3 regions of the Kosakonia beeri genome follow, and region 1 is predicted to be linked to each of the others. Evidence: predicted binding sites of a transcription regulator. Region 1 holds the regulator's gene; each other region holds the start of a gene.

Region 1 (5,440 bases):
TGGACCGCACGCACATAAGATAGCAAATCTTAAATGGTTTGTTACATCAATCGGTGAAATGTGTGAAGCACGGCGCTGTTATCAAAATTTTTAATTATCGACAGTAAGTTGCGTAAGGGATGAGCAAAATGAAAAAAGTGGGCGTTATTCTCAGTGGCGCAGGTGTCTATGACGGCTCAGAAATCCACGAAGCTGTGATCACTCTGCTGGCGCTTGCCCGCAACGGTGCGCAAGCAGTGTGCTTCGCCCCCGATAAAATCCAGAATGATGTGGTCAATCACCTGACGGGTGACGCGCTGGCGGAGAGCCGTAATGTCCTGATCGAATCCGCCCGTATTGCGCGTGGCGCTGTGCAGGATCTGACGCAGGCATCAGCAAACGATCTGGATGCGCTGATCGTTCCTGGCGGGTTTGGCGCGGCGAAAAACCTGAGCAATTTTGCCAGCCACGGTAGCGAGTGCGTAGTGGATAGCACCCTCAAACAGCTGGTGCTGGCGATGCATCAGGCCGGTAAACCGCTGGGTTTTATGTGTATTGCCCCTGCGATGTTGCCAAAGATTTTCGATTTCCCGCTGCGGTTGACCATTGGTACCGATATCGATACCGCAGAGCTTGTGGAAGCGATGGGCGCGGAGCATGTGCCATGCCCGGTGGATGACATTGTGATCGACGAAGAGAACAAAGTGGTGACCACCCCGGCGTACATGCTGGCGGAGGACATTGCCCAGGCGGCGACGGGCATTGAAAAACTGGTTTCGCGAGTACTGGTGCTGGCCGAATGAAAGGAATGTTTCGCGGCCCGCTGAAAGACTTGTTCAAACGATTGCTGCTGCGGGTTTTGTTGGTGCTGGCCGCCTTCTGGGGCGGCAGCATTGTGCTTTTCAGTTTCCTGCCGGTGCCTTTCTCCGCTGTGATGGCAGAACGGCAATTGGGGGCATGGTTAAGCGGTGATTTCGGCTATGTGGCGCATTCTGACTGGGTCAGTATGGATGACATTTCCCCGGCAATGGCGCTGGCGGTGATTGCTGCGGAAGATCAACGATTTCCCGATCATTGGGGGCTGGATCTACCGGCGATCCAAAAGGCGCTTTCCCATAATGAACGGCATGAAAACCGGATCCGCGGTGCATCGACGCTCTCTCAGCAGACGGTGAAGAACCTGCTTCTGTGGGATGGAAAAAGCTGGGTGCGCAAGGGGCTGGAGGCCGGGCTGACGCTGGTTATGGAGACCGTCTGGAGTAAGCGGCGGATCCTCACCGTGTATTTGAACATTGCGGAGTTCGGCGAGGGGATTTTTGGCGTGGAAGAGGCAGCACAACGCTACTTCCATAAACCCGCAAGCCGGCTTTCCGCTTCGGAGGCGGCGCTACTGGCCGCTGTATTACCTAACCCGATACGGTTTAATGCAGGCGCGCCTTCGGGCTATGTACGCAGCCGACAGGCATGGATTATGCGGCAGATGCGCCAGCTCGGCGGCGACGAGTTTTTGCAGCGTAACGCGCTACATTAATTCAGTCTTCGTCAAAACCGGCGTTAAACAGCGCGATCACTGCAGCCAGCGCTTCGACTTCCTGTGGACCGTTGGCTTCAATCTCTATCTGCCGTCCTTTGGCGGAGTCCAGCATCAGCAAAGCAATCACGCTGCTGGCTTCCGCTTCGGTTCCTTCGTCGTTGCGTAACAGGACTTCGGCATCAAAGCCCTGTACCAGTTCAAACAGTTTCATCGCCGGGCGAGCATGCATACCCAGCTTATTGGTTATCTCAACGGTCTGTTTTACGGTCATGTTTTGCGTTTTTCCAGCGTACGGTGACGGGACTGAACGTTTTTACCGCGTGAACGGAAATAATCCGCCAGCTGTTCGGCGACGTAGACAGAGCGGTGTTTACCGCCGGTACAGCCGATAGCCACGGTCAGATAACTGCGGTTGTTGGTTTCCAGCATCGGTAGCCACAGTTCAAGATAGCTACGGGTCTGGTAAATAAAGTTATGCACTTCGGTGTGCCGGTCAAGGAACGCTGCGACAGGTTTATCGAGACCGGTCATGGGGCGCAGTTTGGGGTCCCAGTGTGGGTTAGGCAGGAAGCGCACGTCAAAAACGTAATCGGCATCGATCGGAATGCCATGTTTGAAGCCGAAGGATTCAAACACCATTGTCAGCTCACGCTCGCGTTTGCCCAGCAGGCGCGTGCGCAGCATTTCTGCCAGCTCGTGCACCGACATTTCTGAGGTATCGACGATCAAATCTGCCCGGGAGCGCAGCGGCTCGAGCAGGTTGCTCTCTTCGTCTATTGCGCTTTCCAGCGACAGATTTTTACTGGAGAGCGGGTGAAGACGGCGGGTGTCGCTATAGCGGCGAATCAGCGTGTTGCGATCGGCGTCCAGAAACAGCAGTTGCGGGGAAAACGAGTCCGGCAGATTATTCATCGCCTGTTCGAATATTTCCGGAGATTCCGGCATATTGCGCACATCAATACTGACAGCGGCTGATGTCTGGCGATCGGCAAGCGTGCGTGCCAGATCCGGCAGCAGAACGACCGGGAGGTTATCGACGCAATAAAAACCCATATCTTCCAGGGCGCGGAGCGCCACTGATTTGCCTGAACCCGAACGACCACTTACGATCATCAGGACCATGGATCATCTCTCCTCAAAGCGACGGATAAAAAAGCAGTCTGTCCGTTACGCATCGTCACTGTCGCCTTCTGTTTGCGTGATGATCTGATACAGTTCTTCATCACTTTGCGCGCTGCGTAAGCGTCGGCAGATAGTTTTATCCGCCAGGCGTTTGGCGACCAGCGAGAGTGTATGCAAATGCGTTTTGGTTTGATCTGCTGGCACCAGTAACGCAAAGAGCAGATCGACAGGCTGATTATCGATAGCGTCGAAAGCAATGGGCGTCTCGAGTTGTACAAAAACGCCAACGGCGCGAAGCGTGTCTTCTTCGAGCTTACCGTGAGGAATGGCGATACCGTTACCAATACCGGTACTGCCCATTTTCTCACGTGTCAGAATCGCTTCGAAAACGACCTGCGGCGGCAGGCCCAACTGTTTTGCCGCCAGCTCACTGATGATTTCCAGAGCGCGTTTTTTGCTCTGACAGTGAACGCCGCTACGGGTACATTCCTGGTTAAGGACATTGCTCAACTGAAGAGCGGAATCGTTGTTCATCATAATTTCACCTAAGCGACGCCAGTGCAGACACCCTGCCGGGTTGCGGCAGGGTGCAACGCGCCAAACGGACGCCCGGACAATTAGTGTTGTTTCAGTTTATCTTTATGCTTCGTGAGCTGCCTCGCCAGTTTATCAATTAAACCGTCGATTGCAGCATACATATCCTGCCCTTCCGCACTGGCATGAAGCTCCCCTCCATTTACATGGAGCGTCGCATCCGAAGTGTGAGTCACTTTCTCCACTTTCAACACAATATAGACCTGATTAATCCTGTCGAAATACTGTTCAAGTTTAGCGAATTTGCTGTTCACAAAATCGCGAAGTGCATCAGTGATCTCGACGTTCTGTCCTGTGATGTTAAGCTGCATAGTGTCTTCCTTATCGGTTTGGTCAAACCAGTTGTTTGCGCTGGTTAGACGGCGGAATGGATAAAGACTCTCGATACTTTGCAACGGTACGCCGCGCCACCATGATTCCCTGATCGGAAAGGAGGGTGGTCAGCTTACTGTCACTCAGTGGTTTCGCAGGGTTTTCTGCGGCGATTAACTTCTTCACCAGTGCGCGAATCGCCGTCGACGAGGCTTCGCCACCGCCTTCGGTGCTTACGTGACTGGAGAAGAAATATTTAAGTTCAAAAATGCCGCGTGGACTATGAAGGTACTTCTGGGTTGTCACACGAGAAATCGTGGATTCATGCATTTCGACGGCCTGCGCGATATCCGCCAGCACCATCGGTTTCATAAACTCTTCGCCTTGCTCAAAGAAAGCCTGTTGCTGTTCAACAATACAGCGGCTAACGCGCAGCAGTGTATCGTTACGGCTTTCCAGGCTTTTAATCAGCCATTTCGCTTCCTGCAGATTACTGCGGATAAACTGGCTATCGGCGTCGTTACGCGCGCCGCCGCACATGGAGGCATAATGCTGGTTAATTTGCAGACGCGGAATGCTGTCGGTGTTCAGTTCGACTGCCCAGCGACCATTGTGCTTACGCACCAGCACATCCGGAATAACATATTCCGGTTCCCCGGTCTGGATTGACTGGCCCGGACGAGGATCCAGCGACTGGATCAGATTGACGGCTTCCTTCAGCACATCTTCTTTCAGTCGCGTTACGCGCATCAGCGAGCGGAAATCGTGATTAGCAAGCAGATCGAGATGTTCGCTAATGATAAGCCGGGCCTCTTCACACCACGGGGTGTCTTTAGCAAACTGAGAGAGTTGGATCAGCAGGCAATCGCGCAGATCCCGTGCCGCAACACCGACAGGGTCGAAGCGTTGGATACGTTTCAGCACGGCTTCGACTTCATCGAGCCCGACCTCTTCGTTGCCCATGCTTTCCAGGATATCTTCCAGCGACACGGTCAGATAACCGGTGTCGTCAACGGCATCAACAATGGAGGTCGCGATAGCGCGATCGGTATCGGAAAACGGCGTCAGTTCCACCTGCCACATAAGGTAGTCTTGCAGGGACTGCGTGGTTTCACCCTGATAAATCGGCAGTTCGTCATCAACGTAATCGTTACTGCTACCGGATGGGGTACCCGCGGTGTAGATCTCATCCCAGCTCGCATCCAGCGGCAGTTCGTCAGGCATCTCTTTTTGTTCGAGAGCATCGACGCTATCCAGTCCTTCGTTATCCTGGCTTTGTTGGGTATCCACTTCTTCATGAAGATCGGTTTGTTCCAGCAATGGATTACTCTCCAGCGCTTGCTGAAGTTCCTGCTGAAGTTCCAACGTGGACAACTGCAATAGACGGATAGCCTGTTGCAGTTGTGGCGTCATGGCCAGCTGTTGGCTGAGCCTAAGTTGCAAACCTTGCTTCATATTCAGAGCAGCACTCTCCGACAAAATACGTCAATAAACTCTACCCTATCAGAGTCTGAAGTCTTCCCCAAGATATACGCGCTTAACGTGTTCGTCTTCAAGGATTTGCTGCGGTGTTCCATGCGCAATTAAATGCCCCTGGCTGACGATGTAAGCACGTTCGCATACCGCCAGCGTTTCGCGGACATTATGGTCGGTGATCAGGACACCCAACCCGCTGTCACGCAGGTGTTCGATGATGCGCTTAATATCAATAACCGAAATGGGGTCAACGCCGGCAAACGGCTCATCAAGTAAAATGAATTTGGGATTCGCCGCCAGCGCGCGGGCAATTTCCACGCGTCGACGTTCGCCGCCGGACAGCGCCTGGCCCATGCTGTCGCGCAGGTGCTCAATATGGAACTCTTCCATCAGCTCTTTAGCGCGATCGTCACGCTGCTCGGC
Region 2 (5,440 bases), 520 kb from region 1:
ACAGCGCTGTTCCGGGGCCGCACTTTGGCGATCTGACGGATGATGGTGTAGAAGCACAGTGGCGCAACGCGCTGCATCTGATGCAGGCCATTTATGATTTTACGCCGCAACACTGTGTGGCGGACGCGCATCCCGCTTACCGTAGCCGTCAGTGGGCAGAAGGGGCCGTTTTACGCGTGCAGGACGTTTTGCATCACCATGCCCATGCCGCGGCGTGTCTTGGGGAGCATGGCTGGCCGCTGGAGGGGGGCGATGTGATTGCCATGACCTTCGACGGGATTGGCATGGGGGAGGGCGGTGCGCTGTGGGGCGGTGAATGTTTACGGGTAAATTACCGCGAATGCGAACATTTAGGGGGGTTACCCGCTGTGGCGCTGCCGGGGGGCGATCTGGCGGCGCAGCAGCCGTGGCGCAATTTGCTGGCGCATATGCTGGCCTTTGTTCCTGACTGGCAGCATTACCCGGAGTGTGCAGTGCTTGAGCGGCAGAACTGGCCATTACTGGCGCGGGCTGTCGAGCGGGGCATCAATGCGCCGCTGGCTTCCTCATGTGGTCGGCTGTTCGATGCCGTGGCCTGTGCGCTGGAGTGCGCGCCGCTGCAGTTGAGCTACGAAGGTGAGGCGGCCTGTCAGTTAGAAGCGCTGGCGGCGGGGTGCAGCGGGGTAAACCATCCGGTGACGCTGCCGGTGCGCGGCAACCGTCTCGATCTGACTGTGTTCTGGCGGCAGTGGCTGAACTGGAAAGCCAGCCCGGCGGAACGGGCATGGGCGTTTCATGATGCGCTGGCGCAAGGAATGGCAACGCTGGCGCGCCAGCAGGCAACGTCGCGCGCGATTTCGACGCTGGTGTTCAGCGGCGGAGTCATGCATAACCGCCTGCTGAAAGCCCGCCTGCGGGCGTATCTGTCGGAATTCCGGTTGTTATTCCCGCATCGTTTACCCGCCGGCGACGGCGGAATTGCCTTTGGTCAGGGGTTGGTGGCGGCAGCTCGCCTTAAGCAGACAGCGTCTTCAGAAGCGCAAAAGCGTCTTTCATCCGATCTTCGCTGACGACAAACGCGCGCAGTGTATCCTCTGCATCCATTCCTTTGGCCACCATGCCATCGGCGTCGGTGGCGATGTGCCAGCGCAGATCGTTGCGCGCCGTCTCACCGGCCAGATGCAGCGGCATCAACGGCGTTTTCACTTTCACCAGCATGGCAGGGAGCGTGAGTGGCCTGCTGTTGCCGGTCAGATTCTTCGCCAGCGTCATGGCGCTTAACTGGATAGGTTGCAGGTAGGGCAGTACGCGGCCATTGATCTCTGCACAGTCGCCAAGCGCAAAGATCTGCGGCTGGCTGGTTTGCAGCGTGCTATCGACCACAATGCCGCGCCCGACGTTAATACCAGCAGACTGCGCCAGACCAACCTGCGGCGTCAGACCGGTTGCGGCAACCACCACATCCACTTCGGTTTCACGATCATCATCCAGCGCGGCACGGATGCCGTTGTCGGTTTGTTCGAGCGACAGCAGGCGGGATTTCAGCAGCAGTCGCACACCCATCGCCGTCAGGCAGTGCTGTAAACGGCCGCTCACTTCAGGCGGCATCAGTGAGGGCAGAATGCTGGCGGCGTTATCCAGTACGGTGACGGTTTTGCCCGCGCGGCAAAAATCCATCGCCAGTTCGCAGCCAATCAGTCCTGCGCCGACAATCAGTACCCGGCGGGCATCGCGCAGCTGCGCTTCGCATTGGCGGTACTCTTGCTGGCTGTTGAGCGTCAGCATGAGCTCACTGCCTGGTAGCGGCGGAATAAATGCCGCTGCTCCGGTTGCCAGCACCAGTTTGTCGTACGGCCAGTGCTGGTCGGCACTTTTCACGATCTGGTTCTCTGTATCAATGGCGGTAACGCGGGTATGCGGAAACAGTTGCACAGCATATTGCTCGGCAAACTCACCCGCCGACTGGCGGGTGAGGTCGTCTGCTCGCTGTGCAAGACTGATGACATGGCTGAGATCCGGTTTGTTGTACTCGTCCATGCTGTCGGCGGCGATAAGCGTCAGCGGCAGGGTGACATCCAGTTTGCGGATGTTTTTAACCAGCGTGCGGGCGGCAAAGCCGGAGCCAATAATCACAATGCCTGCGTTCATTTTGCCTCCGTCGCCAGTTCGTCGAACACCTCTTTACCTAATGAGCATTCCGGGCACAGGAAGTTATCCGGCACATCGCTCCACGGCGTGCCTGGGGCGACGTCCTGCATCGGCTCGCCTTTGGCGGGATCGTAGATCCACTGGCAGACGCTGCACTGCATTTGCGGGCCGAGAGAGGCTGCAGCGGCAGCTGCACACGCGCAGGCTTGTTGCGCTGGCGTACTGACGGGAGTCGCCGGTTCTGGCAGTGGTGACAGCGCCCACTGGCGGGCAATCTCGCGACCGTGCTGGCGGCACACTTCCAGTGCATCAATATCGGGCCGCCATTTGGCTTTCAGACTGACAGACATCTCAAAGCCTGCATCCTGTAAGCGGGTTGAGAGTCTGTCTACGGCACCGCCGCTCCAGCCATGCGAGCCGAAAGCACTGGCGCGTTTGTTGCGAAAACGCAGGCCGGTTATCTCTTCGACCAGGCCGGCGATTTTCGGCATCATCACATTATTCATTGTCGAGGTGCCGACCAGGACACCTTTAGAACGGAACACATTGGTCAGAATGTCGTTTTTGTCGCTGCGGGCAACGTTGAAAATTTTCACCGCCACTCGCGGGTCTACTTCGTTGATCCCCTGGGCAATGGCATCTGCCATCATGCGGGTATTATTGGACATGGTGTCGTAGAAAATCGTGATGCGATCTTCCTGATAATCCGCCGCCCATTTCAAATACAACTCAATAATTTGCGTGGGGTTGTCGCGCCATACCACGCCGTGTGAGGTCGCAATCATATCAACCGGCAGGTTAAAACCGAGGATTTCAGTAATTTTTGGCGTTACCAGGCGGCTGAACGGCGTCAGAATATTGGCATAGTAGCGCTGGCACTGTTCAAACAGTTCAGCCTGATCCACTTCATCATTAAATAGCCGTTCATCGCAGTAGTGCTGGCCAAAAGCATCGTTACTGAACAGCACAGCGTCACCAGTCAGGTAGGTCATCATGCTGTCTGGCCAGTGCAGCATCGGGGTTTCAACGAAAATCAGCTGTTTGCCGTTGCCAATATCCAGCGTGTCGCCGGTTTTGACGACGTGAAAATTCCACTCCGGATGGTGATGGTGGCCATTAATGGAGTCGATGGCATTGTTGGTACAGTAAATGGGCGTGTCAGGGATATGCGACATCAGTTCGGTGAGCGCGCCTGCATGATCTTCTTCAGCGTGGTTAATCACGATGTAATCGATCATCTCCAGGTCGATTTCACTCCGCAGGTTCTGCACAAACTCGCGGCTGAATTTATGATCAACAGTATCGATCAGGACGGTTTTGCCTTCGCGAATTAAATAACTGTTATAGCTGCTCCCTTTCAGGGTCTTATATTCGGTACCGTGGAAGTCACGCACTTCCCAGTCGCGTTGCCCAACCCAGTGAATGTTATTTTTTACATGAATGGTCATTTCAGTTGTCCTGTGTCGTTTTCTTAAATTCGATGCAGGACATATATCAAGTAACGTGCCAACTTTTATTTGTATGATTTTAAATGGTTTTATTTTTACAGTGAAAATTTCACAGTCAGAATGACTATGATGTATGCAGTCAATATGACACTATGCATTGTCAAATTGACAGTGAGGCTGGAATGAGTTTTTCCTTGAATGTGCTGGCGGGCATCGCCATTGAATTGCAGAGCGGTATTGGGCATGCGGATCGTTTCCAGCGGTTGATCACCACGTTGCGTCAGGTGCTGGAGTGCGACGCCTCAGCGCTGCTGCGCTATGAGGCACGGCAGTTTATTCCTCTGGCCATTGATGGGCTGGCGCAGGACGTACTGGGGCGGCGTTTTACCCTGGAAGGCCACCCGCGGCTGGAAGCCATTGCCCGTGCCGGAGATGTGGTGCGTTTCCCGGCGGACAGTGGCTTGCCCGACCCCTACGATGGGTTAATTCCCGGGCAGGAGAGCCTGAAAGTGCATGCCTGCGTTGGTTTGCCACTGTTTGCCGGGCAGAACCTGATTGGCGCCCTGACGCTGGATGGGATGGCACCTGACCAGTTCGACACCTTTAGTGATGAAGAGCTGCGGCTGATTGCGGCGCTGGCGGCAGGAGCGCTCAATAATGCGCTGCTGATTGAGCAACTGGAAAGCCAGAATATGCTGCCCGGCGCGCCAGCGGCGTTTGAGCAGGTGGCGCACAGCGAGATGATTGGTCTTTCCGCCGGGATGACGCAGTTGAAAAAAGAGATCGATATTGTCGCGGCGTCCGATCTTAATGTGTTGATCAGTGGCGAAACCGGCACCGGCAAAGAGCTGGTCGCGAAAGCAATCCACGAAGGATCGCCGCGTGCCGCGAACCCGCTGGTTTATCTCAATTGTGCTGCATTGCCGGAAAGCGTAGCGGAAAGCGAATTGTTTGGTCATGTCAAAGGGGCCTTTACCGGTGCGATTAGCCACCGTAGCGGCAAATTTGAAATGGCTGACAATGGCACGCTGTTCCTGGATGAAATCGGCGAGCTTTCACTGTCGTTACAGGCAAAACTGCTGCGTGTGCTGCAATATGGCGACATTCAGCGAGTGGGGGACGATCGTAGCTTACGTGTGGATGTGCGTGTGCTGGCGGCCACTAACCGGGATCTCCGCGAAGAGGTGCTGGCCGGGCGGTTCCGCGCAGATCTGTTCCACCGGCTGAGTGTTTTTCCGCTGTCGGTGCCGCCGCTGCGCGAGCGGGGCGACGATGTGGTGCTGCTGGCCGGGTATTTCTGCGAGCAGTGCCGCCTGCGCCTTGGGCTTGGCCGCGTGGTGCTCAGCCCCGGCGCGCGTCACCACTTGCTCAGTTACCGCTGGACAGGCAATGTGCGCGAACTGGAACATGCTATCCACCGGGCAGTGGTGCTGGCGCGCGGCACGCGTAATCAGGGTGAAGTGGTGCTCGAAGCACGCCATTTTTCCCTGACTGATGAACCCGCGCAGCCGGAACCGGCACTGGCGGAACTGCCTGTCGGGCTGAACCTGCGCGAGGCAACAGAGGATTTTCAACGGACGATGGTTTCCCGCACGTTGCAGGAGAGCGGCGGCAACTGGGCCGCCAGCGCCCGCAGGCTGGAAATGGACGTTGCCAACCTGCACCGGCTGGCGAAACGCCTGGGCCTTAAGGGTTAGAGAATGCCCGCCTGATAGAAGTCCTGCAGGTTGATGGCGCCGACCAGAAGTCCGGCGTCATCAATGACGGGGGCGGCAGCAATCTTACGCTGCATTAGCCGTTCTTTGGCGTCTACGGCGCGGCTGTGGGCATTTAGCGTGATACCGCCGTGGGTCATCGCTTCGCTG
Region 3 (5,440 bases), 490 kb from region 1:
CAGCATGCCCAGCACCAGCAACACCCCACCCCACCACAGCGGTGGCTGACCGCCGAGCAGGGACAGACTAAGAATGCCGAACACCCCCACTTTCATCACCACGGTAGAAAAGAGCGCAGCCGCAGGCGCGGCGGCGTTCGCATGCGCTTGCGGCGCCCAGGCGTGCAGCGGAATGATCCCTGCCAGCAGACCAAACCCCACCACGCCCAGTAACCAGACATCGCTGCCCGGCGTTTGCCCGCTCAACAACAGCAGGTCAAGCGTGTGATATCGCTGCCACAGCAGCCAGCAAGCTATCGCCAGCAGGATCGTGCCGAAACGCCCCATCACAAACCACAATTTGCCGGACTCGCTACTCCCGGTGAGAAACACCGCGCTCAACGCCATGATCTCTGCCATCACCACCAGCGCGCCAAAGTTCGCTGCGCAGACAGCACAAACGGCAGCAGCCATCAGTAAATTGATCAGCAAGCCGTTGCTCTTTACTGCCTCATGGCGATGCCAGGCAATGTTATAGAGGCTGGTAAACGTGCTGCACACCCCCAGCGTTATCAGCCAGACCGCATTTAACGGCGTGACCAACAGGTGATAGTGAATGATCTGCATCGCGCCGCTCACGGGCTGCGCACTTAACAGTGTCATCACACCCGCCGCGGTGGTCATTACACCGCCCGCCGCGCCGCCAAGGCCAGCCAGCACACCGCTGAGCGCTTTGGCAGGGCTAAATAAATAGGCCAGCGCCGCCGCACAACACCAGACAGCAACCGCACTGCTTAACAAAGAGAGGGTCATCATTTCGCACTCCGGTTTTGCGCCTGAAACAGCGAGAGATCGCCATATCCAGTATTGAGAGTCAGTTCGCGCTTCCGACGGCTGGCGCGGGCCATGTCGCGGTTATTGACCAGATGCAGCGCCTTGGTCGGGCACATGCGCACACAGGCGGGGCCCTGATCATCGAAATGGCAGAGATCGCACTTCACGGCGATAGCACGCACCCCGGGAACCCAGTCGAGCAGGGAACTGACACGCGCAGGCGCAGGGGGAGCAGCGGGTGCTTTCGGTGAGTTGACGTTGGCGGGAATGTCCAGCGGGCGACTACCAGAAAATTCAATCGCGCCAAACGGGCAGGCAATCGCGCACAGTTTACAACTGACACACAGACTTTCATTTAACTGCACCGCGCCGTCAACGCGGTTAATCGCGTTCACCGGGCAGACGCCCGCGCAGGGCGCATCTTCGCAGTGGTGGCACTGCTGCGGCGCAGACTCATGTTCGCTACGCATTACACGCAGTCGCGGCATTGCCTGCAACCCTTGCGCGCGGTGCGTTTCGGCGCAGGCAGCTTCGCAGGTATGGCAACCAATACAGAGCGAAGCGTCGGCAATTACAAAACGGTTCACCAGCAAATCCTCAACTGATTCACCCGGCTTTCGGGCGGTCATTTATGACGAAACGTGTCACCCAACGTGTCACTTCGACACGTGTCGACACCCGGACTCAGGCCAGCACAGGTTGCTGACCATGGCTGGCAAGCGACGTGAGCGTGACCGGCGAGTCCGTTTCCATGGCGGTATAGAGGTTGTTGTAAACATCGGCGATCTTGCCAAGATAGTGCTCCAGCACTTTTTCGCGATCGCGATTGTTAATCACGCCGTCAATCAGGCCCTCACAGGTGATCTTCGCTTCGCCAATCAGGCGCGGGGCGCTACCGTCTTTGCTGGCCAGCGCGTATTCAATGGTGTGACCGTTAAAGCCCCCGGTGAGGGTGATGGAGACAGTGAAGTGTTCGAATAAGGCAAAGCACAGTTGATGTTCCGGCGCACTGCCAATGGTATGGTGCAAACGCGCCTTCGACAGCGTAATGCCCTGAACCAGCGTATTGCAGTAATCGCGCCACGCTTCCTGTAGTCGATGATGCCGCCCGGCGATATAGTCCGCCTTTTCACTCATTTCCCAAATCGTCATATCTGCTTACCCGGTTAATTGAAACAACGGCGGTAAAGCATCATCCATGCCAAATTTTAAACTATTGATTTTTATAACTTAAAATCACAAACCCTCGCCATTTCGACGTGTCATTTCGTCATGTTCGACATCGACACCGTGTCTTTTCCCACGCTGGCACTCTTATTGCATTAACGCGGCAAAGTTCCTAAGGAGGCGTTATGCACGAAATCACACTGTGTCAGCGAGCGCTGGAAATCATTGAACAGCAGGCCAGGGCAAACGGCGCGCATCGGGTTACCGGCGTGTGGTTAAAAGTCGGCGCATTTTCCTGCGTCGAAACCGAGGCTTTAACGTTTTGTTTTGATCTGGTGTGCCGTGGCACCCTGGCGGAAGGTTGTACACTGCACATCGAAGAACAACAGGCGGAGTGCTGGTGCGAGTCCTGCCAGCGCTATGTGACGTTGCTATCCCAGCGCGTTCGCCGCTGTCCACAATGCCACAGCGACCAACTGCACATCGTCGCCGACGATGGAATGCAAATTCAGCGACTGGAAATTGAGGAGTAAAGAATGTGTACAACATGTGGTTGTCAGGACGGTAACCTTTATATTGAGGGCGATGAGCATAACCCTCATTCCGCTTTTCGCGGTGCCCCCTTTGCTCCGGCGGATCGCCCGGCGCTGAAAATCACTGGCGTAAAAACGCGTGAGTTTAACCCGACCCAGCTCGATAACGGCGACCTGCACTATGGCCATGGCGAAGCCGGTACCCATGCGCCGGGCATGAGCCAGAAGCGCATGCTGGAAGTGGAAATCGACGTACTGGATAAAAATAACCGTATCGCCGCCCGCAACCGCGCCCGTTTCGCCGCGCAACAACAACTGGTGCTGAACCTGGTTTCCAGCCCCGGCTCCGGTAAAACCACCCTGCTCACCGAAACGCTGCAACGCCTGAAATCACGTGTCTCCTGCGCGGTGATCGAAGGGGATCAACAAACCGTCAACGACGCCGCGCGTATTCGCGCCACCGGCACGCCCGCAATCCAGGTCAATACCGGTAAAGGCTGCCATCTCGATGCGCAAATGATTGCCGATGCCGCGCCGCGTCTGCCGCTGGCGAATAACGGCATTCTGTTTATTGAAAACGTGGGCAACCTGGTGTGTCCGGCCAGTTTCGATCTGGGCGAACGCCATAAAGTGGCGGTGCTGTCGGTCACCGAAGGTGAAGACAAACCGCTGAAATATCCGCATATGTTTGCCGCTGCCTCGCTAATGTTGCTGAATAAAGTGGACCTGCTGCCGTACCTCAACTTTGATGTCGACAAGTGCATTGCGTACGCCAGAGAGGTCAACCCGAACATAGAGATCATCCTTATCTCGGCAACGCACGGCGAAGGCATGGCGAACTGGATTGACTGGCTGGAGACGCAGCGATGTGCATAGGCGTTCCGGGGCAAATCAGCGCCATTGACGGTTTACAGGCCAAAGTCGATGTTTGCGGCATTCAACGCGATGTCGACTTAACACTGGTGGGCAGTCACGACGACCACGGTCAGCCGCGCCTTGGGCAGTGGGTGCTGGTACATGTGGGCTTCGCCATGAGCGTTATTAATGAAGAAGAAGCCCGGGACACGCTGGCCGCGCTGGAGAACATGTTCGATGTCGAGCCGGACGTCGGCGCGCTGCTGTTCGGGGAGGCGAAATAATGCGATTTGTCGATGAATACCGCGCCCCGGAACACGTGATGCAGCTTATCGCCCACCTGCGTGAACAGGCGGCGCATCTCGCCTATACCCCAGCGCGCCCACTGCGCATTATGGAAGTGTGCGGTGGTCATACCCATGCGATTTTCAAATTCGGGCTTGATCAACTGCTGCCGGAAAATATTGAATTTATCCACGGCCCCGGCTGCCCGGTCTGCGTATTGCCGATGGGGCGCATTGATACCTGCGTAGAGATCGCCAGCCACCCGGAAGTCATCTTTTGTACCTTTGGCGACGCCATTCGCGTGCCAGGAAAAAATGGCTCGCTGTTGCAGGCGAAAGCGCGCGGCGCAGATGTCCGTATCGTTTATTCGCCAATGGACGCGCTGGCGCTGGCGCAGAACAATCCACAACGCAAAGTGGTGTTTTTTGGCCTTGGGTTTGAAACGACTATGCCCGCCACTGCCATTACGCTCCAACAGGCGAAAGCCCGCAACGTGAGCAATTTTTATTTCTTCTGTCAGCACATCACCCTGATCCCCACCCTGCGTAGCCTGCTGGAGCAACCGGATAATGGCATCGACGCCTTCCTTGCCCCCGGTCATGTCAGCATGGTGATCGGCACCGGGGCCTATACTTTCATTGCCGATGAGTTCCAGCGCCCGTTAGTGGTAGCCGGTTTCGAACCGCTGGATCTGTTGCAAGGCGTGGTCATGCTGGTTGGGCAGAAAATTGCCGCCGCCAGCCGGGTAGAAAACCAGTACCGCCGGGTAGTGCCGGATGAAGGCAATCGCCTGGCGCAGGCCGCCATTGCCGATGTGTTTGCCGTCGATGGCGACAGTGAATGGCGCGGACTGGGGATCATTGGCGAGTCGGGTGTACACCTGACGGCAGAGTACCAACGTTTCGATGCCGAACGCCATTTTCGCCCGGCGGTGCAGCAGGTATATGACGATCCGCGCGCGCGCTGCGGCGATGTGCTGACCGGTCGGTGCAAACCGCACCAGTGCCCGTTGTTTGGTAACACCTGTAATCCACAAAGCGCCTTTGGCGCGCTGATGGTCTCCTCGGAGGGCGCATGCGCCGCGTGGTATCAATATCGTGCTCAGGAGTGTGAAGCATGAATGACGTTCAACTCGCTCATGGCAGCGGCGGCCAGGCGATGCAGCAGCTTATCAGTCAGTTGTTTCTGGAGGCTTTCGCCAACCCGTGGCTGGCGGAGCAGGAAGATCAGGCGCGTATTGATCTCTCTGCGCTCGCCGCAGGCGGCGACAGGCTGGCGTTTTCAACCGACAGTTACGTTATCGATCCGCTGTTTTTCCCCGGCGGCGATATCGGCAAACTGGCGGTGTGCGGAACGGCGAATGATATTGCCGTCAGCGGCGCAACGCCGCGTTATCTCTCGTGCGGGTTTATCCTCGAAGAAGGGTTGCCGATGGCCACCCTGAAAAGCCTGGTCGACAGCATGGCGGCGACGGCCCGCAGCGCCGATATCGCTATTGTCACCGGCGATACCAAAGTGGTGCAGCGCGGCGCAGCAGACAAAGTCTTTATCAACACCGCGGGAATCGGCGCAATCCCCACAACGATCCGCTGGGCAGCACAGTCGCTGACGCCAGGCGATGTCCTGCTGGTGAGCGGCACGCTTGGCGATCACGGCGCGACGATCCTTAACCTGCGCGAAGGATTGGGGCTGGATGGGGAATTAATCAGCGACTGCGCGGTGCTGACGCCCTTGATCGCCACTCTGCGCGACATCCCAGGCGTCAAAGCCCTGCGTGATGCCACACG

What was found. The regulator sigma-54, encoded in region 1, starts transcription at its own class of promoters, with help from an activator protein. The targets are predictions, from matches to a motif close to GTTGGCACANNTTTCGCTNT.
Region 2: the regulator sigma-54 is predicted to act here: its motif matches at 3,619-3,638, upstream of norV (anaerobic nitric oxide reductase flavorubredoxin).
Region 3: the regulator sigma-54 is predicted to act here: its motif matches at 2,000-2,019, upstream of hycA (formate hydrogenlyase regulator HycA).

What each region holds. Positions count from the first base shown of each region.
Region 1 covers NZ_CM135106.1:571,105-576,544, forward strand. Annotated here, with positions in the region: gene elbB (isoprenoid biosynthesis glyoxalase ElbB) at 129-782, shown strand; gene mtgA (monofunctional biosynthetic peptidoglycan transglycosylase) at 788-1,510, shown strand; gene npr (PTS phosphocarrier protein NPr) at 1,512-1,784, opposite strand; gene rapZ (RNase adapter RapZ) at 1,781-2,635, opposite strand; gene ptsN (PTS IIA-like nitrogen regulatory protein PtsN) at 2,681-3,172, opposite strand; gene hpf (ribosome hibernation promoting factor) at 3,253-3,540, opposite strand; gene rpoN (RNA polymerase factor sigma-54) at 3,563-4,996, opposite strand; gene lptB (LPS export ABC transporter ATP-binding protein) at 5,045-5,440, opposite strand, start outside.
Region 2 covers NZ_CM135106.1:1,086,494-1,091,933, forward strand. Annotated here, with positions in the region: gene hypF (carbamoyltransferase HypF) at 1-1,049, shown strand, start outside; gene norW (NADH:flavorubredoxin reductase NorW) at 994-2,127, opposite strand; gene norV (anaerobic nitric oxide reductase flavorubredoxin) at 2,124-3,575, opposite strand; gene norR (nitric oxide reductase transcriptional regulator NorR) at 3,758-5,272, shown strand; gene gutQ (arabinose-5-phosphate isomerase GutQ) at 5,269-5,440, opposite strand, start outside.
Region 3 covers NZ_CM135106.1:1,059,050-1,064,489, reverse strand. Annotated here, with positions in the region: gene hycC (formate hydrogenlyase subunit 3) at 1-795, opposite strand, end outside; gene ACUY4S_RS05205 (4Fe-4S dicluster domain-containing protein) at 792-1,400, opposite strand; gene hycA (formate hydrogenlyase regulator HycA) at 1,498-1,965, opposite strand; gene hypA (hydrogenase maturation nickel metallochaperone HypA) at 2,166-2,513, shown strand; gene hypB (hydrogenase nickel incorporation protein HypB) at 2,517-3,389, shown strand; gene ACUY4S_RS05185 (HypC/HybG/HupF family hydrogenase formation chaperone) at 3,380-3,652, shown strand; gene hypD (hydrogenase formation protein HypD) at 3,652-4,773, shown strand; gene hypE (hydrogenase expression/formation protein HypE) at 4,770-5,440, shown strand, end outside.